DNA from 4 places in the Dactylosporangium sp. NPDC000244 genome. Region 2 is predicted to be linked to each of the others. Evidence: riboswitches for the same ligand, from Rfam matches in the RefSeq annotation. Region 2 holds a riboswitch; each other region holds the start of a gene.
What was found. A riboswitch is a leader RNA that binds a small molecule or an ion and turns the genes downstream of it on or off. The one in region 2 is predicted to bind cyclic di-AMP.

Region 1: another riboswitch for cyclic di-AMP. It lies ahead of ABT369_RS06175 (hypothetical protein); the one in region 2 lies ahead of ABT369_RS40540 (hypothetical protein).
Region 3: another riboswitch for cyclic di-AMP. It lies ahead of ABT369_RS19715 (coiled-coil domain-containing protein); the one in region 2 lies ahead of ABT369_RS40540 (hypothetical protein).
Region 4: another riboswitch for cyclic di-AMP. It lies ahead of ABT369_RS39810 (NlpC/P60 family protein); the one in region 2 lies ahead of ABT369_RS40540 (hypothetical protein).

What each region holds. Positions count from the first base shown of each region.
Region 1 is NZ_JBEPEH010000003.1:292,837-300,118, forward strand. It holds gene ABT369_RS06150 (ABC transporter ATP-binding protein) at 1-170, shown strand, start outside; gene ABT369_RS06155 (ABC transporter permease) at 167-2,338, shown strand; gene ABT369_RS06160 (cytochrome c oxidase assembly protein) at 2,405-3,202, opposite strand; gene ABT369_RS06165 (DUF2243 domain-containing protein) at 3,199-3,702, opposite strand; gene ABT369_RS06170 (hemerythrin domain-containing protein) at 3,787-4,341, opposite strand; gene ABT369_RS06175 (hypothetical protein) at 4,415-5,227, opposite strand; cyclic di-AMP (ydaO/yuaA leader) riboswitch at 5,510-5,653, opposite strand; gene ABT369_RS06180 (glycerol-3-phosphate dehydrogenase/oxidase) at 5,825-7,282, opposite strand, start outside.
Region 2 is NZ_JBEPEH010000035.1:13,735-21,016, reverse strand. It holds gene ABT369_RS40550 (FAD-dependent monooxygenase) at 1-180, shown strand, start outside; gene ABT369_RS40545 (diguanylate cyclase domain-containing protein) at 261-1,805, shown strand; cyclic di-AMP (ydaO/yuaA leader) riboswitch at 1,880-2,019, shown strand; gene ABT369_RS40540 (hypothetical protein) at 2,262-2,906, shown strand; gene ABT369_RS40535 (hypothetical protein) at 2,912-3,823, opposite strand; gene ABT369_RS40530 (SigE family RNA polymerase sigma factor) at 3,820-4,338, opposite strand; gene ABT369_RS40525 (polyprenyl synthetase family protein) at 4,587-5,687, opposite strand; gene dnaG (DNA primase) at 6,243-7,282, shown strand, end outside.
Region 3 is NZ_JBEPEH010000013.1:47,631-54,912, reverse strand. It holds gene ABT369_RS19730 (hypothetical protein) at 1-248, opposite strand, end outside; gene ABT369_RS19725 (App1 family protein phosphatidate phosphatase) at 417-1,478, shown strand; gene ABT369_RS19720 (exopolyphosphatase) at 1,475-2,437, opposite strand; gene ABT369_RS19715 (coiled-coil domain-containing protein) at 2,510-3,532, opposite strand; cyclic di-AMP (ydaO/yuaA leader) riboswitch at 3,542-3,692, opposite strand; gene ABT369_RS19710 (glycoside hydrolase family 19 protein) at 3,941-5,056, shown strand; gene ABT369_RS19705 (trypco2 family protein) at 5,819-6,160, shown strand; gene ABT369_RS19700 (trypsin-like peptidase domain-containing protein) at 6,168-7,282, shown strand, end outside.
Region 4 is NZ_JBEPEH010000033.1:134,856-142,137, reverse strand. It holds gene ABT369_RS39815 (methyltransferase domain-containing protein) at 176-955, opposite strand; gene ABT369_RS39810 (NlpC/P60 family protein) at 1,016-1,936, opposite strand; cyclic di-AMP (ydaO/yuaA leader) riboswitch at 1,977-2,138, opposite strand; gene ABT369_RS39805 (ABC transporter ATP-binding protein) at 2,439-3,173, shown strand; gene ABT369_RS39800 (ABC transporter ATP-binding protein) at 3,256-4,023, shown strand; gene ABT369_RS39795 (AMP-dependent synthetase/ligase) at 4,109-5,902, shown strand; gene ABT369_RS39790 (branched-chain amino acid ABC transporter permease) at 5,899-6,786, shown strand; gene ABT369_RS39785 (branched-chain amino acid ABC transporter permease) at 6,783-7,282, shown strand, end outside.

The sequences.
Region 1 (7,282 bases), on a different contig from region 2:
GCTCCCTCGACTCGCTCACCGGCGAGCAGGTCATGGACCTCATGGTGGCGGCGGCGCGGGAGCACGGCACGACCGTCGTGCTCGTCACCCACGAGCCGAGGGTCGCCGTCTACGCGGACCGCGAGGTGATCGTCCGGGACGGTCGCGTGCACGCCCTGGCCGCGTCGTGATCCGGTTCGGTCTGCGCCTGGCCCTCGCCAACGGGCGCGAGGCGCTGCTGCGGTTCGTGGTCATCGCCGTCGCCGTCGCGCTCGGCACCGGGCTGCTGCTGGCCACCACCGCCGGCGTCCGCGCGCTCGACGCCCAGGTCGGCCGGGGCGCCTGGCTACGCGGCCAGCAGGCTCCCGGCGGGCCCGCGGCGGACCCGGTCGTCTGGGCCGGCCGCGAGGACTTCTTCGGCGGCAAGTCGATCTGGCGCATCGACGTCGGCCTCAAGGGCGCCAACCCGCCGGCCGTGCCGGGCATCCCGCGGCTGCCGGCCCCGGGGCAGTACTACGTCTCGCCGGCCCTGCACGACCTCATCGCCACGCACCCGGCCGACCAGCTCGCCGCGCGCTTCCCGGGGCACGAGGCCGGCATCATCGACGAGAACGCGCTGGAGTCGCCGGACTCGCTCGTCGCCGTCATCGGCCGCACCCCGGGCGAGGTCGGCGGCATCCCGAGAGCTCACGAGGTCACCGCGGTGTCCACGTCGCCGCAGAAGATCCCGACCGCCGCCATGGACCTGGTGCTGTCCGTCGTCGCCGGGGGCCTGCTCTTCCCGCTGCTCGTCTTCGTCGGTACGGCCACGCGCCTGTCGGCCACCCGCCGGGAACAGCGGTTCGCGGCCATGCGGCTCATCGGCGCCACACCGCGCCAGGTGACCCAGCTCGCCGCAGTCGAGTCCGGCGCGGCCGCCGTGGCCGGCACGATCGCGGGCTTCGCGCTGTTCCCGGCGCTGCGGGCGGCCATGGCGGCGGTGCCGCTCACGACCGAGCGGTTCTTCCCCGCCGATCTCTCGCCCGGCCTGCCCATCGCCGTGCTCGTCGCGCTCGGCGTCCCGCTCGGGGCGATCGCCGCGGCCGCGCTCGCCATGCGCCGGGTCCGGATCTCGCCGCTGGGCGTCGCCCGCCAGGTGACCCCGAAGCCGCCGCGCGCGTGGCGGTTGATCCCCGTCGTCGCGGGGCTCGTGGAGCTGGCGTACTTCGTCGGCCGTAAGCCCGAAACCTCCAGCGGACAGACCGCCGCCTTCCTGCCGGGCTTCCTGATCACCATGGTCGGCCTCGTGATCGCCGGCCCGTGGATCACCATGGTGGGCGCCCGGCTGATGGCCCGCCACGCCCGCCGGCTGCCCACGCTGGTGGCGGCGCGGCGGCTCGCCGACAACCCGCAGGCCGCGTTCCGCGCGATCAGCGGCGTCATGCTCGCCCTGTTCGTCGTCAGCGTCGCGACCGGCGTCATCACCACGATGCACTTCGAGCGCGGCGTGCGCTACGGCGACCTCGCGGCGGTGACGCTTGAGCAGCACCTCGGACCGGAGGGCACCCTCCCGGACGACGTGTCCGACCGGCTGCGCCACGTCCAGGGCGTGACCTTCGCCCTCGTGCTGCACGACAACCCCGACGACGGACCGGCCAGCCCCTCCAGCATCGTCGCGTGCGCCGATCTCGCCCGGATCCCGCAGTACGGCACGTGCGCCCCCGGCGCCGAGTACGCCCAGATCTGGAGCAACCTCGTCGGCTTCGACCGCACGCGCACCGGCACGGGCACGGCGACCGTCTGGCCGACGGCCCCCGTCACCGCCGCGCAGGTCACGGCGCTCCCGCTCGACAGCGTCGTCGTCGGCCTCGACGGCAGCGCCGCCGCCCACGAACGGGCCCGCACCGCGATGGGGCTGGCCTACCCGGACTACGAGGTCCCGGCGCTCACCGACCTCGAGCGGGGCAGCAACTCCCGCACCCAGATGGCGCTGTTCCAGCGCCTGGCCGACGTCATCATGCTCTTCAGCCTGCCGATCGCGGGCTGCAGCCTGGCGGTGAGCGTCGCCGCCGGCATCGCCGACCGCAAGCGCCCCTTCAGCCTGCTGCGCCTCACCGGCGTCCCGCTGCGCGCCCTGCGCCGCGTCGTCGCCCTCGAGTCCGCGGTGCCGCTGCTGGCGGTCGCGGTGCTGGCCGCGGTCACCGGGTTCGCCGCGGCCCAGCTGTTCCTCCGCGCGCAGATGGGCTACACCCTGGCCGCGCCGGACTGGTCCTACTACGCGCTGGCCGGGCTGGGCCTGGCCGTCTCACTGGCCATCATCGCCGCGACCCTGCCGCTGCTGTCGCGCATCACCGGACCGGAGACCGCCCGCAATGAATGACCTGTCCCGCCGGCTCGACGGTTCGAGCCGCGCCTTCCCCGAGGGCTGGTCGACCCCGCGACCGGCTCACCGGACGCCCTGCGCAACCGCCGGCGCATCACCGACCTGCTCGCGTGACCCGCTCCGGGCGGGACCGGGGCGCCAGGTCGTGACCAATGCGAACGCGAGCAGCAGCTCGGCGATGTCGCCGGCGTAGTACATGAGCGCGGCCCCGCCGTGCCGCTGGGCGGCGGGCACCGCCGCGCCGGGCAGGAACAGCCCGGCGTAGAGGAGCTGGGCCAGGCTCGCGTGCACGGCGATCGCGACGCCGAGCACGACGAGCCGGAGGCGGACCGAGGGGCGGAGGGGCGCCAGGTCCGGGCCGGCGATGACCCAGGTGAACAGGCATCCGGCGAGCAGCATGTGGGCGTGGACGAGCTGGTGCAGGCTGGGCTCGCGCGTGGTGGCGGCGTAGAGCGGGGTGCCGTAAAGCACGATCAGGCCGCCGGAGGTGACCGTCAGCGCCGTCCACGGGCTGCCCAGGAGCCGGACCGGGCGGGTGCGCAGCAGCCGGGTGAGCCGCCGGCCGGTCGGGGCGGGCACGGTGCGCAGCAGCAGCGTCCCCGGCGCGCCGAGGACCAGGCCGAGCGGGGCGAGCATGCCGGTGAGCAGGTGCTGCAGCACGTGCGTGCGGAAGTCGCCGGGCGGCCACGGCGATACGGCCGGGTCCAGGCCGGCCGCCAGCAGGCCGGCGCCGGTCAGGAAGAGTGCCGAACGCCACCAGGGCCAATGGCGGCGGCCGAGGCTCGCCATGGCGTCGTAGCCGACCGCGCCGGCGAGGACCAGGACGGGCAGCAGGCCGACGGCGGGATGGGCGTGGCTCACCGGGCGCGGTCTTCCGGCCGGGCCGAGTGCTGCAGCAGCCAGCCGGCGGCGACCAGGACGGCGCCGAGCGCGAGGAAGCCCAGATCCCACCAGCGCTGGTCGGGGCCGCCGTGGACGTGGTGGATGCCCAGGATCTGATGGTCGACCGTGCCCTCGACGAGGTTGAAGCCGCCCCACCCGACCAGCATCCAGCCCCACAGGGTGCGCGAACCCCACACCCGCGCGCGTCCGGCCGCGATCCGGGAGTACAGCAGGGCGAGGCCGATCAGCACGGCCAGCCAGGTGCAGGTGTGGAACAGGCCGTCCCACAGTGTGTTCACCCGCAGGCCCGCGAGCGTGTCGGCCGGATACCTGGTGGTGCTGCTGAGCATGTGGTGCCACTGCAGCAGCTGGTGCAGCAGAATGCCGTCGACGAACCCGCCGAGGCCGGCGCCGAGCACGACGCCGGGTAGCACGATGCCGCGATCCGCCCGGGTGGCGTCCGTCTGCGTACCCGTCATGGCGACGCGAACTACCCACCGCCCGGCACCTGACACAACCGCCTCCGGGCCCGCACCGGTCGCGCCGGTGCGGGCCTTCGCGGGTCAGGTCCTGCGCAGAGCGTCCCGGATCTTGTCGAAGACGGCGATCGGGGGACCGGCGAGCAGGTTCACCGCCGCCGACTCACCCGCGGCCGGGTGCGGCCGGGTCGGCGCGACCTTCTCGGCGGCCTCGAACACCGAGGCCATCCGTTGCAGCTTGTCCGGCTCGACGGTGCGCCGCAGCTGCTCGAACTCCTCGACTTCCTCGCTGGCGGCGTGCTCGCTGACGTCGGCCGCGAACGCGCCGAGCCGCTCGTCGAACCCCGGGTGGTCGACGCCCAGGTCGTACAGTTCCGACAGGACCTGCTTGGCCTCGGACTCCTCGCGGAGCCGGGCGTCGACGACCTGGTCGCCGCGGTCACCCAGCGCCCGGCGGGCCTCCGGGTGCACGATCTGCTCCTCAGCGCTCTCGTGCACGGCGAGCAGCCGGACCAGGTCGAAGAACAGCGTCCGCTTCTGGTCGCCCTGCGCGCTGGCGACCCGGTTGAACAGCGCCTTGATCTCGACGTGCTGGTTCATCAGGACGTCGACGACGTCCCGGTGCTGAGTCTGGGTCACGCGCCACCTCCTTCGTCTCCGCAGCCGACTACCCGCCGCCCCGGCCGCCTAACAACCCCGGGACGTGGGTGGATCACGGCACGGCGGTGACGATCTGCTCGGCGAGCGACTGCCACTGGGCGTAGGCGTCCGGGAACGCCGACACCTGGACCGTCTGCGCCGCCACGGTGATCGCCATCTGCTGCCAGCCGGAGACGTCCACGAGCGCGTTGTAGAAGCGGCGCGCGGACTCCGCCGGGTTCATCAGCTCCGTGACGGTGCCCCAGTTCGGCCGCTGCTGGAACAGCCCGACGGAGTCGTGGTCGCTGCCCACGCCCTCGTTGGGCAGGTTGAGCGACTCGGGAACGTTGGAGTTGGCGAGGTTGTGCAGGTGGCTCTCCTGCAGCGCGGTGGAGATGGCCACGACGAACGCGCGGCTGGGCAGGCCCATCTGCTGTCCGGTGCGGATGATCGTCACGGCGTTGTTCATCTCGGCCTGGGTCAGCTCGCCGACCGCGGCGATGACCGCCGGCGTCGGCGCGGCGGTCGTCGGCGCGGCGGTGGCCGTGCTCGGCGGCTGTGCCGTGGTGCCCGCCGTCGACGGCTTCGCCGGGGCGCTGGCCGCCGCCGACGGTTGCCGGCTGGGCGTGTCGCCGGTGCGTGCCTCGCCGCGGGATGCGCGGTTCTCGGCGTCGGCCGCCCGGTCGTCGGCGCGCTGGGTCGCCGACTCGTTCTGCGCCACGGCCAGCGCGCTTGGGCCGTGTGAGTTGAACAACAGCAGCGCGCCGATGACGGCGAACGCTACGACGGCGGCCGCGGAGTACAGGGCGATGCCCCGGCGGACCGGGAGGCGCCGGCCGGACGGTTCCTGCCGCCGGTGCCGCCCGGTGGTCTCATCGGCCGGCACGGGCGCACCTCGTCCGGAGCGAACGGTTCAGATTGTCGGGATGGTTGGGTTTGTTCGGGTGCTGCACGGAAACCTCGACAGGGTTCGACTCCGGGCCGGGGGGTCCGGTGCGGAGCAAGGGAATGCGCAATCGACCGTCCACTCGGGACAGTGGCGGTCGGGGCGTTGCGGTGGGGGCGGGGTCCGGGGCCGGAGGGTCAGCCGATGTGGCGATCCGGGCGCGCCGGCGGGTCCGCTGGGCGATGGGCCGAGGTATGGCTCCGCGAGAGGGCGTGCATGTACTGCTCCTTCCGGTGCCGCCTACCGGGTTAGCTGACGGATTCGGGCGGGAGGATCGCCCTACCGCGCGGCGCGTGGCCACGCGGATTCACCCCAGTGATGCTTGGGTCCCCGGCTCGTTCGAGTACGACTCGGCGGGCCGCCGCGCCGTCACCGGAACGGTGACGATCACTCGCGGCGAGCCTCATGACCATAGCGGCTTCTCAAGCGCAGGTGAACCCCTCGATCGGAAGTGCCGAGATGCGGCGTGCACCCCGGCCACCTGCGACTTTGCTCAGGAAACGGCGCCGATCGAAGGGAAGTTGATCGATGTATGCGTCAGACGGCCTGCACCACCGGCACCACGTCGGGGGCCTCGCGGCGGATCCGCTCGGCCGTGCGGTCGTCGGGCTGGGTCTGGGAGGCCCGCTCCGCCTCCACGCGCAGCCGGTAGCTGTCCACCTCGCGATCGACCTGCTCGGCGGTCCAGCCGAGCGCGTCGGCCATCAGCATGGCCACGGGGCGAACCGCCGTCATGCCCCGGTCGAACGTCTCGATCGAGATGCGCGTGCGGCGGGTGAGCACGTCCTCGACGTGCCGGGCGCCCTCGGCCAGCACGGCGTAGCGCACCTCCGCCATCAGGTAGTCGTCGGCGCCGGGCACCGGCCGCGCCAGGTGCGGGTCGGCGGCGAGCAGCTCCAGCACCTCGCGGACGAGGCTACCGTAGCGGCCGAGGAGGTGCTCGATCCGGGCGACGTGCAGGCCGCTGCCGGTCGCGAGCGCGGCGCGCTGGTTCCACAGGGCCGCGAAGCCGTCCGCGCCGACGAGCGGGGTCTGGTCGGTGCACGATGGGGGTACCGCCCTGTCCAGCCCGTGTACCGCGGCGTCCACGGCATCGGCGGCCATCACGCGGTACGTGGTGTACTTGCCGCCCGCGACCGCGACGAGCCCGGGCACCGGCGTGACGACAAGGTGCTCGCGGGACAGCTTGGAGGTGGGCTCCGACTCCCCGGCCAGCAGCGGGCGCAGGCCGGCGTAGACGCCCTCGACGTCGTCGTGGCGCAGCGGCGTGGCGAGGACCTGGTTGATCTCGCTCAGCAGGTAGTCGATGTCGGTGCGGGTCGCGGCCGGATGCGCCTTGTCCAGGGTCCAGTCGGTGTCGGTGGTGCCGACGATCCAGTGCCGGCCCCACGGGATGACGAACAGCACGCTCGTCGCGGTGCGCAGGATCATCCCGGTGGAGGAGCGGATCCGGTCGCGGGGCACGACCAGGTGGATGCCCTTGGAGGCGCGGACGTGGAACTGGCCGCGCTCGCCGATCATCGCCTGGGTGTCGTCGGTCCAGGCCCCGGTCGCGTTGACGACCTGCCGCGCGCGCACCTCGAACTCGCGGTCGTGCTCCAGGTCGCGCACCCGCACGCCGGTGATCCGGCCGCCCTCGCGCAGGAAGCCGATGACCTGCGCGCGGGACAGCACGTGCGCGCCGTAGGCGGCGGCGGTGCGGGCCACGAACAGGGTGTGCCGGGCGTCGTCGACCTGCGCGTCCCAGTACTGCACGGCGCCGACGAAGCTCTCCGGGCGCAGCGCGGGGCAGGCCCGCAGCGCGGCGCGGCGGCTCAGCTGGCGGTGGCGCGGAAGGGCGCCTCGTTCGCGCCCGGCCATGGTGTCGTACAGCGTGACGCCCGCGCCGACGTAGCCCCGCTCCCACACGTGGTGGGTGAGCGGGTAGAGGAACGGGACCGGCCTGACCAGGTGCGGGGCCAGGCGCCGCAGCAGCAGGCCGCGCTCGCGCAAAGC
Region 2 (7,282 bases):
AAGGCCGCGCTCGCCCCGGCCCGCGGCTTCGCGCCGAAGTCCGAGCTGGCCGTGAAGCTGCAGAACCTGAGCATCCGCATGCTGCCGTACCTGCCGGGCAAAGGCCTGATGATCGCCGCGATGACCCGCGAGGCCCGGCGCGCCGCGGGGGCTCTGCGACTGCCCGCGGCAATCTCGTGACGCCGAAAGGGTTTACTTCAGATCCGGTTTGATGCGTCGATGTAAGGATGCAAGGTCGGCCGGATGCGGGTAGGCGAGCGATGCGTGATCGAGACGCGGCGATGGACGCGATCCGCTCGGTGTACCGCATCACGGGCCGCATCAACACCGGCACCACGCTGGCCGAGACCCTGCAGCTCATCGTGGACGCCGTCGTCGACGGGACCGGGTTCGCCGTCGCCGTGGTCAACTACCTGCACCCGGAGGGCGAGTACGAGGCGATCGCGCTGGCCGGCTCGGAGGAGGCGCGCGCGACGCTGCTCGGGACGCGGTACCCGGCGGCGGAGCTCGACGAGTACCTCGGGCGCACGGAGGCGTGGGGGCAGCTGCGGTACCTCCCGCACGAGCGGCACAGCGATCACATCCACTCCTGGGTGCCCGACGCCGCGCCCGGCTTCGAGGACGTGCCCGAGGAGGAGCGCTGGCACCCGCTCGACGCCCTGTTCGCCCCGCTGCGGGCGCCCGACGGCGAGCTGGTCGGCATCCTCGGCGTCGACCTGCCCACCGACGGCCGACGGCCCGGGCCGCCGCAGCGCGAGCTGCTGGAGATGCTCGCCGCGCAGGCCGGCATCGCGATCAACAACGCCAATCTGGTCGAGGCCCTGCAGCGGGAGCGCCGTCACCTCGCCGCCAGTGAGGAGGCCTTCCGGCTGGCCTTCACGGGCGCTGGTACGGGCATGTGCATGCTCGGCCTCGACGGCGCCACCCAGGCCCGGATGACCCGCGTCAACCCCGCCCTGTGCGAGCTGCTCGGCCGCACCGAGGCGGAGCTGCTCGAGCTGCGCATCGCCGACCTCATGCACCCGGACGACCTCGACCTGGCCCGGCTCGCCTTCGCCGTCGCGACCACGGGCAAGGGCACCCAGGTGCGCGACTACGAGATCCGCTGCGTGCGCGGCGACGGCACGGTGATCTGGGTCGCCACGACGCTGTCCATCGTGGCCGGTCCGCCCGCCTTCGGCATCCTGCAGGTCCAGGACATCACCGAGCGCAAGGCGGCCGAGGCCGACCTGGTACGCCGGGCGTCCCGGGACCCGCTCACGGGCCTGGCCAACCGCGACGCGCTGGCCGCGCCGCTCGCCGCCGCGGTCCGCCGGGCCCGGTCCGGGCACGGTGTCGGGGCGCTGCTCTTCTGCGACCTCGACGACTTCAAGACGGTCAACGACACGCTCGGTCACGACGCCGGGGACGCGGTGCTCGTCGCCGTGGCCCAGCGGCTGTGCGCGCTCGTCCGGCCCGGCGACACCGTGGCCCGCCTCGGCGGCGACGAGTTCGTGGTGCTCGCCACCGACCTGCCCGGCACCGACGCGGCCGGCCTGGCCGCGCTCGTCGACCGGGTCGAGCGGGCCGTCTCGGCGCCGGTGGTGCACGACGGGCACGTGCTGCGGGTGCGGGTCAGCGTCGGGGCGGCCGTGATCGATGACACGGTGCTCGATGCCGGGGCCGCCCTGCGCCTGGCGGATCGGGCGATGTACCAGGTCAAGGGCGCTCGGCACGGGCGCGGGATGACCGATCGTGTGACAGCGCACGGTGAGCGTTCCGGTGCGCCGGGTGGGATCCCGTTGCTGTGGCTGGCCGAGTCCTGAAGTCCCCGTTACTGTCGGGTGGTCTGCCACGGGCGACGCGCCCCGAAAATGCGGGGCCACCGGGCAGGCGCCGTCGAGTCGCGACGCTCACTTCGGTGTCGCGAGCCGGGGACCCATCGCAGTCCTTGGGGTGTATCCGTGACCGAGTCACGGTAGGGCGAATCCTCCCGTCCGAACCCGTCAGCTAACCCGGTAGGCGGCACCGGAAGGAGAACTTCTCGTGCTCGTCGACGCCCTGTGTCGTCTTTCCCTCGGACGGGTGATCGCCAGGACCTGACCTGGCCCGTGTCCACCCGCTGACCGTTCGCCTCGCCGCCGCGCGATCCCTTTCGCACCACGGGATCGTGCCGATGGCGTGCGCCCGCATCCGTCTGAGGAATGATCTTGCTGAAACCTTTACCGCGCCAATTCCAGCCGCGCCACCGCCGATCACTGCTGGCCGTCAAGCCCGTGGCCGTGTCCGCCGTCGTCCTGTCCGCCACCCTGCTCGCGTCCGGCTCGGCCGGCCACTCCGCCTCCGCCGGCGCGCCACGCCCGCCGGTCGCCGCGCCCGCCGCACCCGCGCCGCTGTACACCGAGGACACCTCGCTCGTGCTGTCCTCGCTCGACGGGCAGGCCGCACTCTCCGACGCGCCCGCCCCCGTCCCCCCGCCCCCGCCCGCCCTGCCGCGGCCGGTCGCCGGGCTGAACCAGACCCAGATGAACAACGCGGCCGCGATCGTCCGGCAGGGCCGCGCCCAGGGCGTGCCCGAGAAGGGGCTCGTCGTGGCGGTCGCCACCGCGATGCAGGAGAGCGACCTCTACAACGTCGCCAGCCCGGCCGTCCCGTCCTCGATGAAGCTGCCGCACGACGCCGTCTCGACCGACCACGACTCGGTCGGGCTGTTCCAGCAGCGCGCGAGCCAGGGCTGGGGCAGCGTGCCCGAGCTCATGAACCCGGCGCACTCGGCCGCGCTGTTCTACTCGGCGCTCGCCCGGGTGTCGGGCTGGCAGAGCATGAGCGTCACGGCCGCGGCCCAGGCGGTGCAGCGCTCCGCGTACCCGGGGGCGTACCAGAAGCACGCCGGCCGGGCCGCGGAGGTCGTCGCCGCGATCGCCTGAGCCGCTCAGCGAACGGGATCGATGGTCCACTCGTCCTCGTGGTCGGCCAGGTGTACCGTGCCGGCGGTTCCGCCCGGCGTCAACGTGACCTCGATGCCGGGCCGGGGCCGGCCCTCGGGCGGCGGCACGTACGCGTAGCGGTTGAGGACCAGCACCGTGGCCCACCGCTGCCGGGTGCGGTCGAAGACCCGGTCCATGCCGATCAGCGCCATGCCGGCCGGCGTGTCCGTGACGTATCCCGGCACGGGCACCGGCCGGCGCGCGTTCGTGACGAGCTGTTCGGCGACGTGGCGCCACACGGCCCGGTCCTGCGCCGCCGAGCCGGGCGTGATCCCCTCCACGCTGGCGTACGCGTCCGGCGCCCACTGCCACAGCAGCCCGCTGCGCTGGGGGTGGGCCTGTTCGCTGTACCACTGCGCCGGACGCCCGCCGAGGGAGTCCGCGGGTTCGAGGAGCATCGCCGGCTCGTCCGCCTTCGTGGCCGGGTCGAGGAAGCGCGGCACGAACCCGGGCGCGTAGAGCGAGATCGTGAAGTCGGTGGTCGCGGGCTGGTCGGCGTACCGCTCGGACTGCCGCGCCGCCCACAGCGACGGGTTCGGGTCGGCCGCGACCCCGTCCGGCAGCCAGCCCGGCCGCAGCCGCAGGACCAGCACCGGATCGAACCCGCCGACCCCGGCCCCCGCGTCTGACGCGTCCGCCGCCCCGGACGCGCCGGGCACCGGCTCGCCCCCCGGCCACCCCGGCAGCGCGACGGCCGCCCCGGCGACCAGCGCCAGCACCGCCGCGGCCACCGCCCCGCTCGCGGCCCGCCGCCGGCGCCGCCCATCGGTCACCACCCGCCCCAGGTCGACGCGCGAGGCCGGGGCCGCGCCGCCGTCGCGCATGAGGACCCGCAGGCCCTCCTCCCAGTCGTTCACCGTGCCCTCCCCGCGTGCTCGGTGGTGTCCTCGAGCAGCCGCCGCATCGTGGCGAGCGCCGCCGAGGTCTGACTCTTGACCGTGCCGGGCGCGCAGCGCATTGCCAGCGCCGTCTGCTCGACGGACATGTCATAAAAGAACCGCAGCACCAGTACCGCCCGCTGCCGGTCGGGCAGCCGCGCCATCGCCTGCCGCAGCTCGAGCCCGGCGGGGATGCCCTGCAGTGCGACGTCCTCGGCGGGCCGCTCCGGCACCCGGTCCACGAGCGACACGCGCGCGGACCAGCCGCGCCGCCGCTCGTCGATGAACCGGTGCACCAGGACTGTGCGCACGTACGCGTCGATGTTCTCGGCCCGCCGGACCCTCCGCCAGCGCACGTAGACGTCGGTCAGCGCGCGCTGCACGATGTCGTCCCCGCGCGTCCAGTCGCCGCAGAGCAGGTACGCCGCCCGCCGCAGCCCGGGCAGCCGCACCCGCACGAACTCGTGAAACTCTTGCTCGACGGCATTCGCCATGGTCGCTGCCTCCCCGCTTCACCCCTTAGGCGTACGCGGGCCTCGCCCCGGTTCGCCGGAACCGAAGATTCCGTGTGCCAGGTGTTTTGTTGCGGCGGGCCGGCGGGTCTCAGCAGGCAGCGGCGGTCGCGTTCAGCGCGCAGCGGCGGTTGCGCTCCGGCGCGCAGCGGCGGTTGCGCTCGGCGCCGAGTGGCGGTTGCGCTCGGCGCCGAGCGGCGGTTGCGCTCGGTGTGGAGTCGCAGTCGGGCTCAGCGTGGGGTGGCGGTCGCGCGGCGGGCCAGCGCGACGAGCTCGGCGACGGCCGTGGGGGAGGGTGACGCGAGGTCGAGCGCGAGCAGCGCCTGGGAGAGCAGCTCCTCGGCCTGACGCCGGCACCAGTCGCGGGCGCCCGACTGCTCGATCGTCTTCGCGGCGCGCTCCACGTCCGCGTCGCTGAGCCGGGCCCGGCCCTCGAAGAGCGCGGCCAGCTCGTCGGCCCCGGCCGCGATCGCCGCGGCCACCGGCAGCGACCGCCGCCGCCGGCGCAGGTCGGGCCCGATGCCGCCGCGCTCGCCCCAGATGCCCAGGAGGTCCTCGGTGAACTGCACCGCGAGGCCCAGCCGCACGCCGAACAGCCGCAGCCGCTCCACCTGCGCCGGGTCCCCGCCGCCGGCCACCGCGCCGAGGGCACAGGCGGCGCCGAACAGCGCACCGGTGCGCTGCTCGACCATGGCCAGGCAGTCGCGCAGGAGATCGGTCCGCTCCTCGCCGCCGCCCACCGGGGCCGGCTGCGTGCGGGCCAGGGGCGGGGTGTCGCGAAGGGCCAGGGAGGCGTGCTGCCCGTGCAGGAGCTCCTGCACCGCATCGCCGAGGATGCGCAGCATGGCCCGGTCGGGTCCGGGGCGGCCGGGGCGCTGGCGGGGGCGGGCGGGGCTGCTGTGGGTCGGGTCGCCGGTGGCGATCACGTCGAAGGCCAGGGCCAGCAGGGCCTCGCCGCCGAGGGAGGCGGGCTCGGCGCCGACCACGCTCCAGGCGGTGCCGTCGGGGTGCTCATCCACCAGGTCGCGGCGGATCGCGGACCAGTGGTGCATGAGCTCGACGGCGACCGCCGAGGGCACCGCGTCGTGGGGGTCGCCGCCGACCGCGTCCGCGCATACCAGGGTCACGGCGCTGCGAATCGAGGCGGCGGGGGCGTCCTCGCCGCCCCAGGTGCGGTGGTGCCAGCCCAGCTGCAGCTCGGCGACCTCCCGGGACGGCTCGGGCAGGCGCCCGATCGCCGTTCGCAGGGGCGGGTCGACCAGCCGGCCGGCCCAGCGCAGGACGTCGTCCGTGGTCCGCAGCACGATGACCACCGCGGTCGCACCACCCATCGCCAAAGAGGGAGCACGCAGCAGGTGCTCGAGATCGGGTTGTGCCGATGCGAGCTGCCGGCGCCCGTGAACCTGGTCAAGTATGCCGGGGTGGCCCGGCGCGCATGCCGGATTCCGCAATGGAGGGGCCGTGTGGCGAAGACCGCAGTCGCCCGTACGGTGCGTGTCGCGCCGAAATCCGCGTGTCGCCCGCCGGAGCGTGTCCCGGCCCCGCGGAGCCGCCGGTCCGCGCGTCGGCCGCTGAAGCGTGTGCCGGCCTCGGGGAGCCGTGATCCGCGTGTCGCCCGTCGTGGCCTGCGCGGGCCCGCGATCCGCGCGTCGGCCGCTGGAGCGTGTGCAGGCCCCGCGGGCCCGTGGCCGACCGGCGAGCGCGCCGGCTCCACTGTGGAGGGTGGCGGGTCGGAGGCCATAGGGCCTTATTGCCCCGGCCGGTGTCCGGGTGAGGTGCGGGTGAGGCGCCCGGCGAGGCGGTGGCGGCGCGCGAGTCGTAAATTGTCGTAGCCGCGAGGCAGGATGTATGACAGCGCGCAAGCCGGACTGGTGGGGAGGTGGCGGTTGGCCGGCAAGATCAAGGACGAGGACATCGCCCTGGTCCGGGAGCGCACGTCGATCGAGGACGTGATCTCCGAGCACGTCACGCTGCGGTCGGCGGGTGGCGGCAACCTCAAGGGGCTGTGCCCGTTCCACGACGAGAAGACCGCCTCGTTCAACGTCTCACCGACCCGCAACGTGTACTTCTGTCACGGCTGCGGCGCCGGCGGTGACGCGATCAAGTTCCTGATGGACCACGATCATCTCTCGTTCGTGGAGTCCGTCGAGCGGCTGGCGTCCAAGGCCGGGCTGCAGCTGCACTACGTCGAGTCCGGCAGCGCGCCGGTGCGGCCCAGTGGCCAGAAGCACCGGCTGATCGCCGCGCACGCCGAGGCCGCGCGCTTCTACGCCGCGCAGCTCGGCACGCCCGGGGCCCGCAAGGCGCGCGAGTTCCTGGCGCAGCGCGGGTTCAGCAAGGAGGCGGCCGAGCGCTACGGGTGCGGGTTCGCCCCGGAGGGCTGGGACAACCTGGCCAAGCACCTGCGGGTGCAGGGGTTCTCGGCGCAGGAGCTGACCACCGCCGGGCTGTGCCGCGAGGGGCGCTCCGGCGGGCTCATCGACCGGTTCCGGCGACGGCTCGTGTGGCCGATCAAGGACATCTCGGGCGAGGTGATCGGCTTCGGCGCGCGGAAGCTGTTCGACGACGATGACGGGCCGAAATACCTCAACACGCCCGAGACGCCGCTGTACAAGAAGTCGCACGTGCTCTACGGCATCGACCAGGCCAAGCGCGAGATCGCCAAGCAGAGCCGGGTCGTGATCGTCGAGGGGTACACCGACGTGATGGCCTGCCACCTGGCCGGCGTCCCGGTGGCCGTGGCGACCTGCGGCACCGCGTTCGGCGGCGACCACATCTCCGTGCTGCGGCGGCTGCTCATGGACGCCGACGGCTACGGCGGCGAGATCATCTTCACGTTCGACGGCGACGCGGCCGGGCAGAAGGCGGCGCTGCGCGCGTTCGAGGACGATCAGCGCTTCGTCGCCCAGACGTTCATCGCGGTCGG
Region 3 (7,282 bases), on a different contig from region 2:
AGTGTCTTGGAGCCCTCGGCCGGATAGGTCGCCCGGACCTGCGCCAGCGCCCACGCCATGCGGGCGACGGCGGTCTCCGGGTGGTCGCCGAACTCGCTCGCGACCCGGGCCGCGCAACCCTGCACGCCCATGCGGCGCAGCGTCGCCGCGATCGCCGTGCGGATCTCGCCGCGCGCCGGGGTCTGCGAGCCCTGCAGATCCGAGGCGAACAGCGCCTCGGCCCGAACGGCCTCGAATGTGGTAGCCATCTCGCACCTCCTGTGCGCTGTCAGTGTGTTCCTGATGACATTCACGCTAGAAGTGCCGCGGCGGTTCGGGCTCACGGTTTCATGCCACCGTCGCCTATTGGTCACGTTGGGTTGATCGGCTAGCCGGGTGCAGGGGTGGCAGGCGTATGGCAGGGTGGGACAGTGTCCCTGACCCCCAGCTCTCCGACCAGCGCGCCGCTGCCGCTGCACCGGGCGGCGCGCATCGAGGACGCGTTTCACGGCGTCCTGGAGCGGCGGCTGCGCCGGCGGGGCTGGAAGGTCGCCGTCACCGCATACACCGGCTACGGCTCGGCCGCGACCGACACCCGGCCGGGCTGGGTGCGGGTCCTCGGCCGGGTGCTGCTGGCCCGCATCGACCCGAAGCCCGGCAAGCGGCTGAAGAAGCTGCGCGGCTGGCGCTCGTTCACCGCCGTGTCGGTCAGCAACGCGCTCGTGCGCATCGAGGTCGGCGGGCGCACCAGCGAGGTGCGCTGCGACCGGGGCGGGTTCGTCGACTTCGTGGTCGAGGCCGACCTGGCCCCCGGGTGGGGCACGGTGACGCTGCAGTGTGAGGACAGCGCCCCCGTCGAGGCGCCGATCCGGATCATCGACCCCGTCGCCACCCGCTTCGGGATCGTCTCCGACGTGGACGACACGGTCATGATCACCACGCTGCCGCGGCCGCTGCTGGCCGCGTGGAACACCTTCGTGCTCGATGAGCACGCCCGGGCATCGGTACCGGGGATGGCGGTGCTGTACGAGCGGCTGGTCAATGCCAACCCGGGCGCGCCGGTCTTCTACCTGTCCACCGGTGCCTGGAACGTGGCGGCGACCCTCACGCGGTTCCTGTCCCGGCACCTCTACCCGGCCGGGCCGCTGCTGCTCACCGACTGGGGACCCCAGCCGGACCGGTTCTTCCGCAGCGGCCAGGCGCACAAGCAGGCCACGCTGTCGCGGCTCGCCCAGGAGTTCCCCGACATCCAGTGGCTGCTCGTCGGCGACGACGGCCAGCATGACCCGGAGATCTACGCCGAGTTCGCCGCGGAGCACCCGGACAGCATCGCCGCGGTCGCGATCCGGCACCTCTCGCCCACGCAGGCGGTGCTGGCCGGCGCGTTCCCGGGCGTGGCCGGCAGCCCGCGGCGCTTCCCGCCCAACGACCGGCGCTGGCTGAGCGCCCCGGACGGTGCCGGCCTGTGGCGCCTGCTGCGGGACACCGAGATCCTCTAGTGCTTTCTCGCCGCCGTTGAGCTCATCGGCGCGCCGACCTTCTCGATCAGGTCGTGCAGCACCTGCTCGGACTGGTCGTGCGGGACCTGGCAGGTGCCCGCGGCGAGGTGGCCGCCGCCGCCGTACCGCAGCATGACCGACCCGATGTCCGTCGGGGACGTGCGGTCCAGGATCGACTTGCCGACCGCGAAGACCGTGTTGAGCTTCTGCTTGCCCCAGATGACGTGGATCGAGACGCGGGCCTCGGGGAAGAGCGCGTACACCATGAAGCGGTTCCCGGCGTAGATCGTCTCCTCGTCGCGCAGGTCGACCACGACCACGTCGCCGTGCATGTGCGACACCCGGCGCAGCTGGTCCACGAAGAGGTCCTGCTGCTCCCGGAACAGCTCGGCCCGCTCGGCCACGTCCGGCAGGGCCAGGATCTCCTCGACGTCCTGGTGGTCGATGCACGCGTCGATGAGCTGCATCATGAGCTGGTAGTTGGAGATCCGGAACTGGCGGAAGCGGCCCAGCCCGGTGCGGCTGTCCATCAGGAAGTTCAGCAGCGTCCAGCCGGTCGGCTGCAGGATCTCGGTGATGTCGTACTGCGCGGAGTCCGCCCGGTCCACAGCGACCATGAGCTCGTCGGAGACGTGCGGGAAGCGCTCGGCGCCGCCGTAGTGGTCGTAGATCACCCGGGCCGCCGACGGGGCATCCGCGTCGATGACGTGGTTGGTCGCCTGCCCATGCTGGAGTTTGGCGGCGCGCAAGGTCTCGGAGTGATGGTGGTCGAAGACCAGGTGGGCGCCGGGGGCGTACGGCAGGTTGGTGAGGATGTCCGTCGGCCCGACCTCCACCGCGCCGTCCTGCACGTCCTTCGGGTGCACGAACGTGATGTCGCCGATGAGGTCGAGGTGCCGCAGCAGGACCGCGCAGACCAGTCCGTCGAAGTCGCTGCGGGTCACGAGACGGTACTTCACTGCTATTCCCCCTGCGACGGAAACGGCCGGTCGACGGTTGCCCCATCGGCCGGCCGGTCGCGCGTCTGAGGATTACAGGATCGACAGGTGCACGTGATTCGTGTGGTCACTGGAGGGATCGCCGGCGACGCCGCTGTAATGGTGCCAGCCCACGGCCGGGGTCCAGATCTCCTTGAACCAGATGACGTACATGACGCCGAGCTGGTTCGCGTTCTTCACAAAGTACGCGGCCAGCGTGCTGCCGTAGACGAAGTCGTCACCGGAGGCCACGCCACCGAATCCGCTCTTCGTCTGGACCGAGAAGTCGCAGGCCCGGCCCTTGGGGTGCTCGTACGGCCCGCTCGGGCGGAAGCACGCGACGAACCGCTTGAAGCCGTCCTTCTGCGCCTCCTGCATCGCGTGGAGCATGCGCGGGGTGATGCAGCCGGTGGTCGTGGGGTCCTTGACGCTGCACGACTCCTTCGGCAGGCCGCCGCTGGACGTGCGCGGCACCGGGTCGGCGCTCGGCAGGTTGGCGGTGACGAAGCCCTTGCTCGGCCCGCCGGCCAGCTTCAGGGCGGTCTCCGCGTCCTTCTTCTTCTGCTCCATCGTCTGCACCTGCTGCTGCTGCGCGGCGACCTCGTCCTCGAGCGCCTTCTTCTGCGCGGCCTGGCTCTCCTTGAGCCCCTTGAGCTCGTGCAGCAGGTTGTCGTTGTGGTGGGCGATCTGGTTGATGGTGTCGGCCCGCTCGGCGAAGCTGTCAGGGGTGCCGGCGTCCATCAGCGCGGCGAACGTCGTCAGCGGGCCGGTGCGGTAGGCCGCGACGGCGATGGCGGCCACCTGCTCCTGGACCGTGGCCAGCTGGGCCTCGGTCGCCTGCAGCTGCGCGGTGAGCTCGCCCTGCCGCTTGACGGAGGCGTCGAACTTCTCCTTCGCCTCGGACCACGCGCGGGTGCTGTCCTCGAGCACGGACCCGAGGGTCGGGTTCGCGCTGGCCCCCTCGTCGCCGGTGTCGCCGCCGGGCTCGGCCGCGGCGGGCGTGGCGGCGAGCCCCCCGACTACCAGAGCCGCCAGCAGCGCGACGATCATGCGCCGGTAGGGATGTCGCGATGACATCTGGTTCGTTGTTCCTTCCGTCGGCCGCCGACCGAGTTAGCTGACGGGTTCGGGACGGAACGATCCCTACCGCCCCTCCGATCGGAGGAAGGGCGGACTCACCCCAACGTAACGGTGGGTCCCCGGCTCGCCACGTGCGGCGATTGGGCGGCAGCCCCGCCCGGCGCCGGGGGCGGCGCCTGCTGGACGTGACCGTGGGTCACTGTACCCAGGGCGCTTCTTTTGCGCACCGCACCGTTTGTGCGGAGATCTTTATGACCAGCGATAAGTGACGCAGATCACTCGCGGTGGCCGGGCCTCAAGGCAACCGTAAATATTCTTCATAAAAAGATGACGTTCGCTCCTCCGAGCCGAAGTGCCTGGTCATATGGGCTGGTCAATCGGCTGGTTCAGAAGGAGTGATCAACGGTGTCGAGAGTGCGCCTGCTGGCGATGCTCGCCGCGGTGACCATCGCGGGCGGGGTGGTCGCGGTGTTCAACATGCTGCCCGCCTCGGCCGCGTCGTGCAGCCCCGCGTGGCAGTCCTCGGCGGTCTACACCGGAGGCGCGACGGTCTCCCGCAACGGCCACAACTACCTCGCCAAGTGGTGGACGCAGAACGAGGCGCCGCCCGGGACCACCGGGGTGTGGCAGGACCAGGGCTCGTGCGGCGCCGGCGGCGGCACGCCGACGACCAAGCCGCCCCAGACCGGCTCGGCCGGCGGCTGCAGCTTCCCGGCCTGGGTGCAGGGCCGCAACTACGTGACCGGCGACATCGTGAAGTTCACGGACGGCAAGTTCTACATCGCCGAGCACGACAACCCCGGCTACAGCCCCGTGATCAGCACCTGGTTCTGGGACCCGTACACCTGCTCGGGCACCGGCGGCGGTGGCGGCGGCACGACTCCGCCTCCCTCCAACGGCTCCTTCGTGGTCAGCGAGGCCCAGTTCAACCAGATGTTCCCGGGCCGGAACTCCTTCTACACCTACTCGGGCCTGGTGGCGGCGCTGTCGGCGTACCCCGGCTTCGCGAAGACCGGCTCGGACGCCGTGCGCAAGCAGGAGGCGGCCGCGTTCCTGGCCAACGTGAACCACGAGACCGGCGGCCTGGTGTACGTCGTGGAGCAGAACACCGCGAACTACTCGCACTACTGCGACACGAGCCAGTCCTACGGCTGCCCGGCCGGCCAGTCGGCGTACTACGGCCGCGGCCCGATCCAGCTGTCGTGGAACTTCAACTACAAGGCCGCGGGCGACGCGCTCGGCATCGACCTGCTGCACAACCCGAACCTCGTGCAGACCGATTCCGCCGTCGCCTGGAAGACCGCCCTCTGGTACTGGAACACCCAGAGCGGCCCCGGCACCATGACCCCGCACAACGCGATGGTCAACGGAGCCGGCTTCGGCGAGACGATCCGGAGCATCAACGGCAGCCTGGAGTGCGGCGGCCGCAACCCGGCGCAGGTCCAGAGCCGCGTGGCGGCGTACCAGCGCTTCGTGTCGATCCTGGGCGTGGGAACCGGGGCCGGCTCGCTGTCCTGCTGATCTTTCTCCCTCCGAACCCGGCGGCGGCCCTCCCATGGGGTGTGGGAGGCCGCCGCCGGGCGTTTTCGCGCCCGGGCGCGCCGCTCGGGAAACGCGCGCGAAGTCGAGGGGGCGGGCAGGGTACCCTGTTGGGCGCGGGCTGCTAGCTCAATGGCAGAGCTGCGGACTTTTAATCGTCGGGAATCACGGCTTCGCGCCGAATCCTACTGCGATTACCTGCACAAACCGGTGGCTTGACTATCCACTGTGGACTCGAATTGCTCCTAGGTTGCTCGGCTGTTCGAGTGGCTATTCGTCGCTCCCATCGCGTGCATCATCGGTATTTCAGGAGCCTTCCGTACCGACCGATGCGCCGGTGAGTCTCGCGGGCTGGATTGGCTGTGGCGCCTGACAGCAGCGAGACCTTCCGGGCGCACGGAAAGCGCTCAATGGCGTGCGCCCGGTATGAATTCAGTCTTCGGCACGCGTGGGGCGCTCTCGAACCAGCTGTAGCGTGAGCTCGGTGCGGGAACACACGCCGAGATCGGTGTCGCTGAGATCGCGATGGATGCTGGGCCGATCCGCAGCGCGGGCGGCGCGTCGATGGCGAGCTCGAAGGGGCCGCGGCGTAGGTTCTGCGTGGCGGCAGGCTCGGCGACGATGACCTGTGCGGTCTTGTCTGTTCGTAGCCTGCGCTTCCAGTCGGATCCCGTGCGGCATACACGCCGCCAGCCTGTGATTGGGTCGTACGAACGGCTGCTGCCGTCCGAGCGTGGACAAGGTATGAAGGTCGATGTGGATTCTGCCGAGGAGTTGGCCCAAAGTGGCCTGATGCGCGGTGACCTGCTGCTGGCTGACGCGTTGGAGAGCTTGCGGGAGCAGCTCAAGGAGGCGATCGACCGTGCGCAGGGTGACGACCTGTCCTTCACCTGCGAGAGTGTCGAGCTACAGCTGCAGGTGGTCGTCACCAACACCCGCAAGGGCGAGGCTAAGGCCGGCCTGTGGAGCGTCATCACCGTTGGCGGCGGCATGGATCACGCGACTAGCGCGACGCATGTCGTCAAGCTCGTTCTAAAGCCAGAGCTCAGCGATAGTGGTAACAAGCTCAAGTTGAGCGACGACTGAACGGCGTATGGTCCACGACGTCCACTCCCGTGTGGTCGAGGTCCTGCGCACTGGCACCAGCACGGGGCGCGGCTCCGGCTACGCCGTGACCGTTGACCTCGTTCTGACCGCAGCACACGTCGTCGCCGACGACACCGACGTGTGTGTCGTCGCCGGCAACGAGGAGCTGTCGGCCACCGTCGTCTGGCGCGACAAGATCCTCGACGCGGCGCTGGTGCGGGTGCCCGCCCAGCCCTGGAACGGCATCGGCACATGCTGGGCCACACTCTCCGGCGCGCGCAGAGTGGGATGCACCGCCATCGGCTATCCCAGGGTGCAGAAGACCAGCGACGGCATGCGCGTCGAGGAGCACATTGAAGGGTTCATCATGCCCGCCACCGGGCGCCGGATCGGTCGGTATGCGGTCAACGTGACCAGCGCATTACCTCACGAGCGAACCCGAGCCGACTCGCCTTGGGCGGGCATGTCCGGTGCCGCTGTGCTCACCGACGACGGTAGCCAGATCCTTGGCGTGCTCACCGACGACCCGACCGGGTTCCAGTCGTCGCGTCTCGAAGCTGTCCCGGTCGCGGCTCTGCTCAATATCCCCAGCTTCGCCGAGCTAATTGGCGCCGATCCTACTGCCTTGGTTACGCTGCCTGAACATTTCGATAGGCAGCCAGCGCCGCTATCTGCAGGCACCTCGCCGGCACAGCTGAAAAGTCATGCTATCCAGCGATCGGGATGGCTGATGCGTGGCGCTGCTGGTGCTGACACGCGTCAGCACTTTGCGTTTCGTGCTCGCGGTCAGCGTAGTCGCGTTTTGAGCGCGGACCTTTTCCGCGGTCGCGCCGCGGCGGTGGCGGCTGTCACCGGTTGGTTGACCGCTGCCCAGCCGCCCGGGCGCCCTATGGTTGTCACCGGCCTTCCCGGCGTCGGAAAGTCCGCCGTGCTTGGTCGCGCTGTGCTGGCGCTCGAGGCGGAAGACCGTTGGTGTGGCGTCGCTGTGCATGCCCACGCGGCTGCTGCCGCCGACGTCGTGTCCGCGATCGCCGCGGCCATAGGCATCGCCGACACAGCGGACGTCGACCTCTTAATTGATGCCTTGGACCATGACGACGATGTCCCGCCGTTCATGTTGGC
Region 4 (7,282 bases), on a different contig from region 2:
GCCGTGGCAGGGGCCGGGGCCATGTCCGATGCGCGACAAGCCACGAGCCGCGAAACGAGGACCGCGGGCCGGGAGACGGGGCCGCGGGCCGGGAGACGGGGCCGCGGGCCGGGAGACGGGGCCGGGAAAACGGGAGCCGCGAGCCGGGAGCCGGGAGCCGGGAGCCGCGAAGGTTTCAGGCCCGCTGTGCGACGACGAAGAGGCGAGGGAACGGCAGGATCGTGCCGAAGGGCTCGCGCGGGTACAACTGCCGCATCTGCTCCTTGACCTCCGCCGTGAACTCCTCGAGGTCGTCCCCGGAGAGGGCGTCGAGGTAGGGCCGCAGGCCGGTGCCCTTGAACCACTCGAAGACCGGGTCGTCGCCGGGCAGCACGTGGTAGTAGGTCGTCTCCCACGCGTCCACGGTGAGGCCGGCCGCGGAAAGGAGCCGCACGTAGTCGGCCGCGCTCAGCACCGGCGACGCCGAGCGCGGACCCGTGGTGCCCGATGCGCCCGCCAGCAGCGGTGCCCAGCGCTCCCGTGCCGCCACCGCGGCCATGCCCGGGTCGAAGGAGAGCGGCACCTGGAAGGCGAGCGTGCCGCCGTCGTCGAGCGCCGCCGCCCACAGCGGCAGCAGCGTCCCGTGGTCGCCGACCCACTGCAGCGAGGCGTTGGCCACGATGACGTCGAGGGAGCCGCGCTGGGGCCGCCACTCGCCCGCGTCGGCGAGCTGGAAGGTCAGCTGGGCGGTCTGGTGCTCCGCGGCCGCCGCGATCATCGCCGGCGAGGAGTCGAGGCCCAGGATCGCCGCGTCCGGCCAGCGGGACGCGAGGGTGGCGGTCATCGTGCCGGGGCCGCAGCCGAGGTCGACGACGGCGACCGCGGACGTGGTGGGGATGCGCGCCACGAGCTCGCGGAAGGGGCGGGCGCGCTCGTCGGCGAAGCGCTCGTACTGCTGCGGGTCCCAGGTCGCCATGCCCCAATGATGAAGGGCCGCCCTTCGGTGAGAAGAGCGGCCCTTCGAACAAGCGACGAACTAGACCTTCGGCCGCCCGTACCCGTAGATGCTGTCGACGCCGATCGGCGCCTCCTTCACCACGTCGCCGGTGTGCGGGGCGTGCACGATGGTGCCGGGCTTGACGTAGATGCCGACGTGGCCGAGCCCGTTGTAGAAGACGAGGTCGCCGGGCAGCAGCTGGGAGCTGCTGATGTGGGCCACCTTGCTCCACTGGCTGGCCGCGTTGTGCGGCAGGCTCACGCCCGCGGCGCCCCACGCGCCCATGGTCAGGCCGGAGCAGTCCCAGCTGTTCGGACCGGCGGCGCCCCACTTGTAGGGCTCGCCGAGCTGGGCGTAGGCGAAGTTGACGACCTTCTGCCGGGTCGCGTCGTCGACGACGGGCGCCTTGGCGTTGGTCGTGCCGGGCGAGCTCACCTTGGTGCTGCCGGCGTTCTTGGCCTTCTTCTGCAGGTCCTCGAGCTTCTTGACGTCGCCCTCGATCTGCTTGCGCTGGTTTTCGAGATCGGCCTTCTGCGTGTTCTGCGCCGCGATCGTCTCGTCCAGCTTGGCCTTGTCGTTCTTGTAGTCCTCGATGCTCTTCTGCTGCTGGTGCGTGATCTGCTGCAGCATCGAGAGCTGGTCCATCAGCGAGCCCGACGTCGTCGCGTTGAGCACGATGTTGAGGTTGCGCATGTTGCCGTTGGTCTTGAACGCGGCGATCGCGATCTCCTGGACGGCGCCGTTGGTCGCCGCCACGCTGTCCTCGAGCGTCTTCGCCTTGCTCTGGGAGTCGGCCAGGTCGATGTTGATTTTGTTCCAGGCCTCGACCGTGGCCTCGAGGTCCTTGTTCGACTTGTCGAGCTGAGCCTCGATGTCGGCGAGCGACGGATCCGCGTGCGCGACCGTCGCGGGTGCGAGCACGGTGAGTGAGACGAACCCGATCAGCAGAGTCCGCAGCACCGACCGGCGGGCACGATGTCCAGTGGACAAGGAAAGACCCTTCTGCACCGACACCGCCTACCGGGTTAGCTGACGGGTTCGGGCGGGAAGAGATAGCGCCCTACCGCAGCATTGCGGATTCACCCCGAAGAACACGGGTCCCCGGTTCGCCGCGCGCGCCCGGGGGCGGGTGCGCGCGATGTCGATTCGGCGGCGCTTGCCCGGCGCCGTCCGGGTTGGACGGCGGACTGCCGAGCAGGCCAGAGCCTAACTTAACGTGATCATCTCGCAGGCGAAAGGCGTGCGTCCCGCTCGATATCTATTACCCCAAAAGTCCGTATTACCGCCGGTTGGCCGCCCGTGCCAGACCGTGACATTGGTGCCGGACGGTTACAGATTCGGGGCTTGATTCCTACGCGGAAGCGGGTTAAATACTCCTAACTTCTTACACCGCCGGTGCAAATAGTTCGGGGGTCCGCACGTGCTACGGGTCCAGAACCTCGAGGTCGTCTACGACGATGTGATGCTGGTGTTGCGGGGCGTGAGCCTCGCCGTCCCGGAGGGCCGGATCGTCGCCCTCCTCGGCGCGAACGGCGCCGGCAAGACCACGCTGCTGCGGGCGCTCTCCGGCCTGCTGGGCGTGCACGACGGGGCCGTGACGCGCGGCTCCGTCACCCTGGGCGACGCTCCCGTCCACCGTCTGCGCCCCGCCGCGGTCGTGCGGCGCGGGATCAGTCAGGTGATGGAGGGCCGGCGCACCTTCGCCGAGCTCACCGTGGAGGAGAACCTGCGGCTGGGCGCCCACACCCGCCGCCGCGGCGCGGCCGAGGCGATGGAGCGCATGTACGGGCTCTTCCCGGTGCTCAAGCAGCGGCGCGCGGCGGTGGCCGGCTACCTCTCCGGCGGTGAGCAGCAGATGCTCGCGATGGGCCGGGCGCTCATGTCCGACCCGAAGTACCTGCTGCTGGACGAGCCGAGCCTGGGCCTGGCCCCGCGCATGGTCGAGCAGGTGCGGGACCTGATCGTGGAGATCAACCGGGCCGGCACCGCCGTGCTGCTGGTCGAGCAGAACGCGACCATGGCGCTCTCCGTCGCCGAGCACGGATACGTGCTGGAGAACGGCAAGGTCGTGCTCGACAAGCCCGCCGCCGAGCTGCTCGCCGACGACGACATCCGCGAGTTCTACCTGGGATCGCACGCCGCCCACTCGTTCCGCGAGGTCAAGCACTACAAGCGCCGGAAGCGGTGGCTGTCGTGAGCGGTCCGGAGCGGAGCGGAGGGGCCGCTCACCATGGGCGCAGCGTTCTCGCGGCGGCACCGGAGCTTGCGGAGGTGACGTCGTGAGTGATGTGCTGACCTTCCAGGACGTGCAGCTGAGCTTCGCGGGCGTCAAGGCGATCAACGGGGTCGACTTCAGCGTCGGCGCCGACGAGCTCTTCGCGGTGATCGGCCCCAACGGCGCCGGCAAGACGTCCATCTTCAACGTGATCTCCGGGGTGTACCGCCCGCAACACGGCCGGGTCCTGCTGGGCGACACCGACATCACCGGCGCGCGCCCCGACCGCGTCGCCCGGCTCGGCGTCGCCCGCACGTTCCAGAACGTCGAGCTGTTCCGCCAGCTCACGGTCGTGGAGAACCTGATGCTCGGCCGGCACCACCACATGCGCTACGGCACCCTCGCCGCCGTCGCCTGGCTCGGCCGCGCCCGCCGCGAGGAGCTGGCCAACCGGGCCCGGGTCGAGGAGATCGTCGACTTCCTCGAGCTCGCGCCGTGGCGCCGGATGCCGGTGGGGCTGCTGCCGTACGGCGTGCAGAAGCGGGTGGAGCTGGGCCGCGCGCTCGCCATGGAGCCGCGGCTGCTGCTGCTCGACGAGCCGGTCGCCGGCATGAATCTCGAGGAGACCGAGGACATGGCGCGGTACATCCTCGACATCCGCGACGAGCTGGGCATCCCGATGATCCTCGTCGAGCACGACATGGGCCTGGTCATGGACCTCGCCGACCGGGTGCTGGTGGTCGACTTCGGCGTCCCGGTCGCGTGCGGCACGCCGAAAGAGGTCCAGCAGCACCCCGACGTCATCCGCGCCTACCTGGGGGAGGCGGCATGACCGGTCCGCAGCGTTGCGGAGGGGCCGGGCATCGGCTAGCGCAGATGGAAGGTCAGGCACCCGGCGAGCGAAGCGAGGAGGGGGCATGACCATCGCCGACCTGGTGCGGGATCGGGCGCGGCGGACGCCGGACGCGGTCGCGCTGCGGGAGAAGCACCGCGGCATCTGGCGCGAGATCACCTGGGGGCAGTACTGGGACACGGCCCAGTCGGTCGCCCACGCGCTGCGCGGGCTGGGCGTGGAGCCGGGCGACCGGGTCGCGATCCTGTCCGAGAACCGGCCCGAGTGGCTCTTCGCCGACGTCGCCACGGTGGCGCTGCGCGCGGCGACCGTCGGGCTCTACCCGACCAGCCCGGCCGGCGACGTCGGCTGGCTGCTGGCCCACTGCGGCGCGAAGGTGCTCATCGCCGAGGACCAGGAGCAGGTGGACAAGGCCCTGGCGGTGCTGGAGGACTGCCCCGGGCTGCTCAAGATCGTGTACCTCGATCCGAAGGGCATCCGCAACCGGTACACCAACGATCGCCTGCTCTTCTGGGGCGACCTGCTCGCCGGCGTCTCCCAGGAAGACCTGGAGCTCGCGGCCGAGCCCGGCGACCTGGCGACGCTCGTCTACACCTCCGGCACGACCGGGCGGCCCAAGGGCGCGATGCTCACCGTGTCCAATGTGGACTTCGCCGTCGGTGTGCTGCGCGGCGAGGGCGGGCTCACCGATCCGCCGCCCGGCCCCCGTGACCTGCTGCTGTCGTATCTGCCGCTGTGTCACGTGGCCGAGCGCGTCTTCACCGTGTGGCTCGGCGCGGCCACGGGCGTGGTCGTGCACTTCGGCGAGTCGATCGCGACCGTGCAGGCGGATCTGCGCGAGGTACAGCCGACGATCCTCTTCGGGGTCCCGCGCATCTGGGAGAAGATGCTCGCCGGCGTCACCACGCGCATCGCCGGAGCGTCGCGGCTCAAGCGCGCCAACGCCCGGCTGTGGCTGCGGGTCGCCGACGGCATCGGGGCCACCCTCGCCGCCAACGGCGGGCGGCACACCCCCGGCAGCCGGCTGCGCTACGCGCTGGGCTGGCTGTGCTGCTACCGCGCGCTGCGGGAGCGGATCGGGCTGCGGCACGTGCGGTACGCGGCCAGCGGCGCCGCCCCGGTCGCGCCCGAGGTGCTGCGGTTCTTCATGGGCATCGGGGTGCCGATGCACGAGGTGTACGGCATGACGGAGAACGCCGCCATCGCCACCGCCAACCGGCCCGGCCGCGTCCGCCTCGGCACCGTCGGCGAGCCCCAGCCCGGGGTCGAGGTCCGCATCGGCGACGGCGGCGAGATCCTGACCCGGCACGCGGGGACCTTCGCCGGCTACTACGCCGACCCGGACGCCACCGCCGCGGCGCTCACCCCCGACGGCTGGCTGCGCACCGGGGACATCGGGGCGCTCGACGGCACGCACCTGCGCATCACCGACCGCGCCAAGGACATCATCATCACCGCGGGCGGCAAGAACATCGCGCCCAGCGAGCTCGAGAATGCGCTCAAGGCCTCCCCGTACGTCAAGGAGGCCGTCGTCGTCGGGGACCGCCGGGCCTTCCTCACCGCGCTGGTCGGCATCGAGCTGGAGACCGTCGGCGAGTGGGCCCAGCGGCGGGGCCTGGCCTACACCACCTACCGCGACCTGTCCGGCAAGCCGGAGGTGCTGGCCCTCGTGCGCGGCATCGTCGACGAGGTCAACGCCGGCCGCGCACCGGTCGAGCAGCTCAAGACGTTCCGGCTGCTGCCCAAGGAGCTCGACCACGAAACCGGAGAGCTGACCGCCACGCAGAAGGTGCGCCGCGCCGCGGTCGCCGAGGCCTTCCGTGCCGAGGTCGACGAGATGTACCGGAGTCCGGCGTGAAGGATCTGCTCGAAAGCGTGCTGCGGGGCATCGGCACCGGCAGCGTGTACGCGCTGCTGGGCCTCGGCTTCGTGATCATCTACAAGGCGACGCGGGTGATCTCGTTCGCCCAGCCGTCGTTCATGCTCGCCGGGGCGGTGCTGGTGACGTACCTCGCCGGCCCGCTCGGCTTCTTCGCGGCCCTGGTCGCCGCGGCCGCGCTCACCGGCGGCCTGGCCCTGGGCGTCGAGCGGCTCGCGGTGCGCCCGATGATCGGCCGCCCCGTGTTCACCGTCGCCATCATCACGCTCGGCATCGACATCGCCGTGCGGGTCGTCGACAACGCCTTCATCGGCCTCGACGTGCGCCACGTCGGCGACCCGTGGGGGCTGAAGGTGTTCAAGCTGCCCGGCGGGATCGTCGTGGAGCAGCGGCACGTGGCGATGGTGCTCACGACCGCGGTGCTCATCGCGGCGCTGTTCGCCTTCTTCCGGTACACCCGCACCGGTCTGGCCATGCGGGCCGCCGCCTACGACCAGGAGGCCGCGCTCGCGCAGGGGGTCAGCGTCGGGTCGGTCTTCGCGATGTCGTGGGCGCTGGCCGGGGCCCTCGCGGCCGTGGCCGGCACCTTCGCCGCGGTCGGCGGCAGCGTCAGCGAGTCGCTGTGGCTGGTCGCGCTGACCGCGCTCCCCGTGATCATCCTCGGCGGGCTGGACTCGCTGCCCGGGGCGGTCATCGGCGGGGTCGTGGTCGGGGTGGTGCAGGAGGTCACTGCGGCCTACCAGGGCCACCTGCCGTGGCTCGGCGGCAACTTCTCCGTCGTCACGCCCTACGTCGTCATGCTGCTCGTCCTGCTGGTCCGCCCGTACGGGCTGTTCGGCACCCGGGAGGTCACGCGCGTATGAGAAAGCGTCCGCTGCTGCACACCGCGTACTCCCAGGACTTCGCGCTGTTCGGCACCGCCGTCCAACGCACGTTCGTGCTCGTGGGGCTGCTCGTCGCGCTGGCGATGCCGTTCCTGGTGCAGGACGACGTGCTGCAGCTGCTCGGCCTCGCGTGCGTCACGGCCCTCGGCGCGCTCGGCCTCAACATCGTCACCGGTCTCGCCGGGCAGGTGTCCCTCGGCCACGCGTTCTTCCTGGCCATCGGCGCCTACACGGCGGCCGCGCTGGCGGGTGATCCGGACGGGCGCACGATCGGCTTCGGGGTCACCGAGATCCTGGTCTGGCTGCCCGCTGCCGGCCTGGTCGCGGCGCTGGCCGGGATGCTGGTCGCGCCGCTGGCCACCCGGCTGCGCGGGCTCTACCTGGCCGTGGTCACGCTCGGGCTGGTCTTCATCGGCGGGCACGTCATCAACGGGTGGTCCGAGCTGACCGGCGGGCCCGGCGTGGGCCGCCAGCC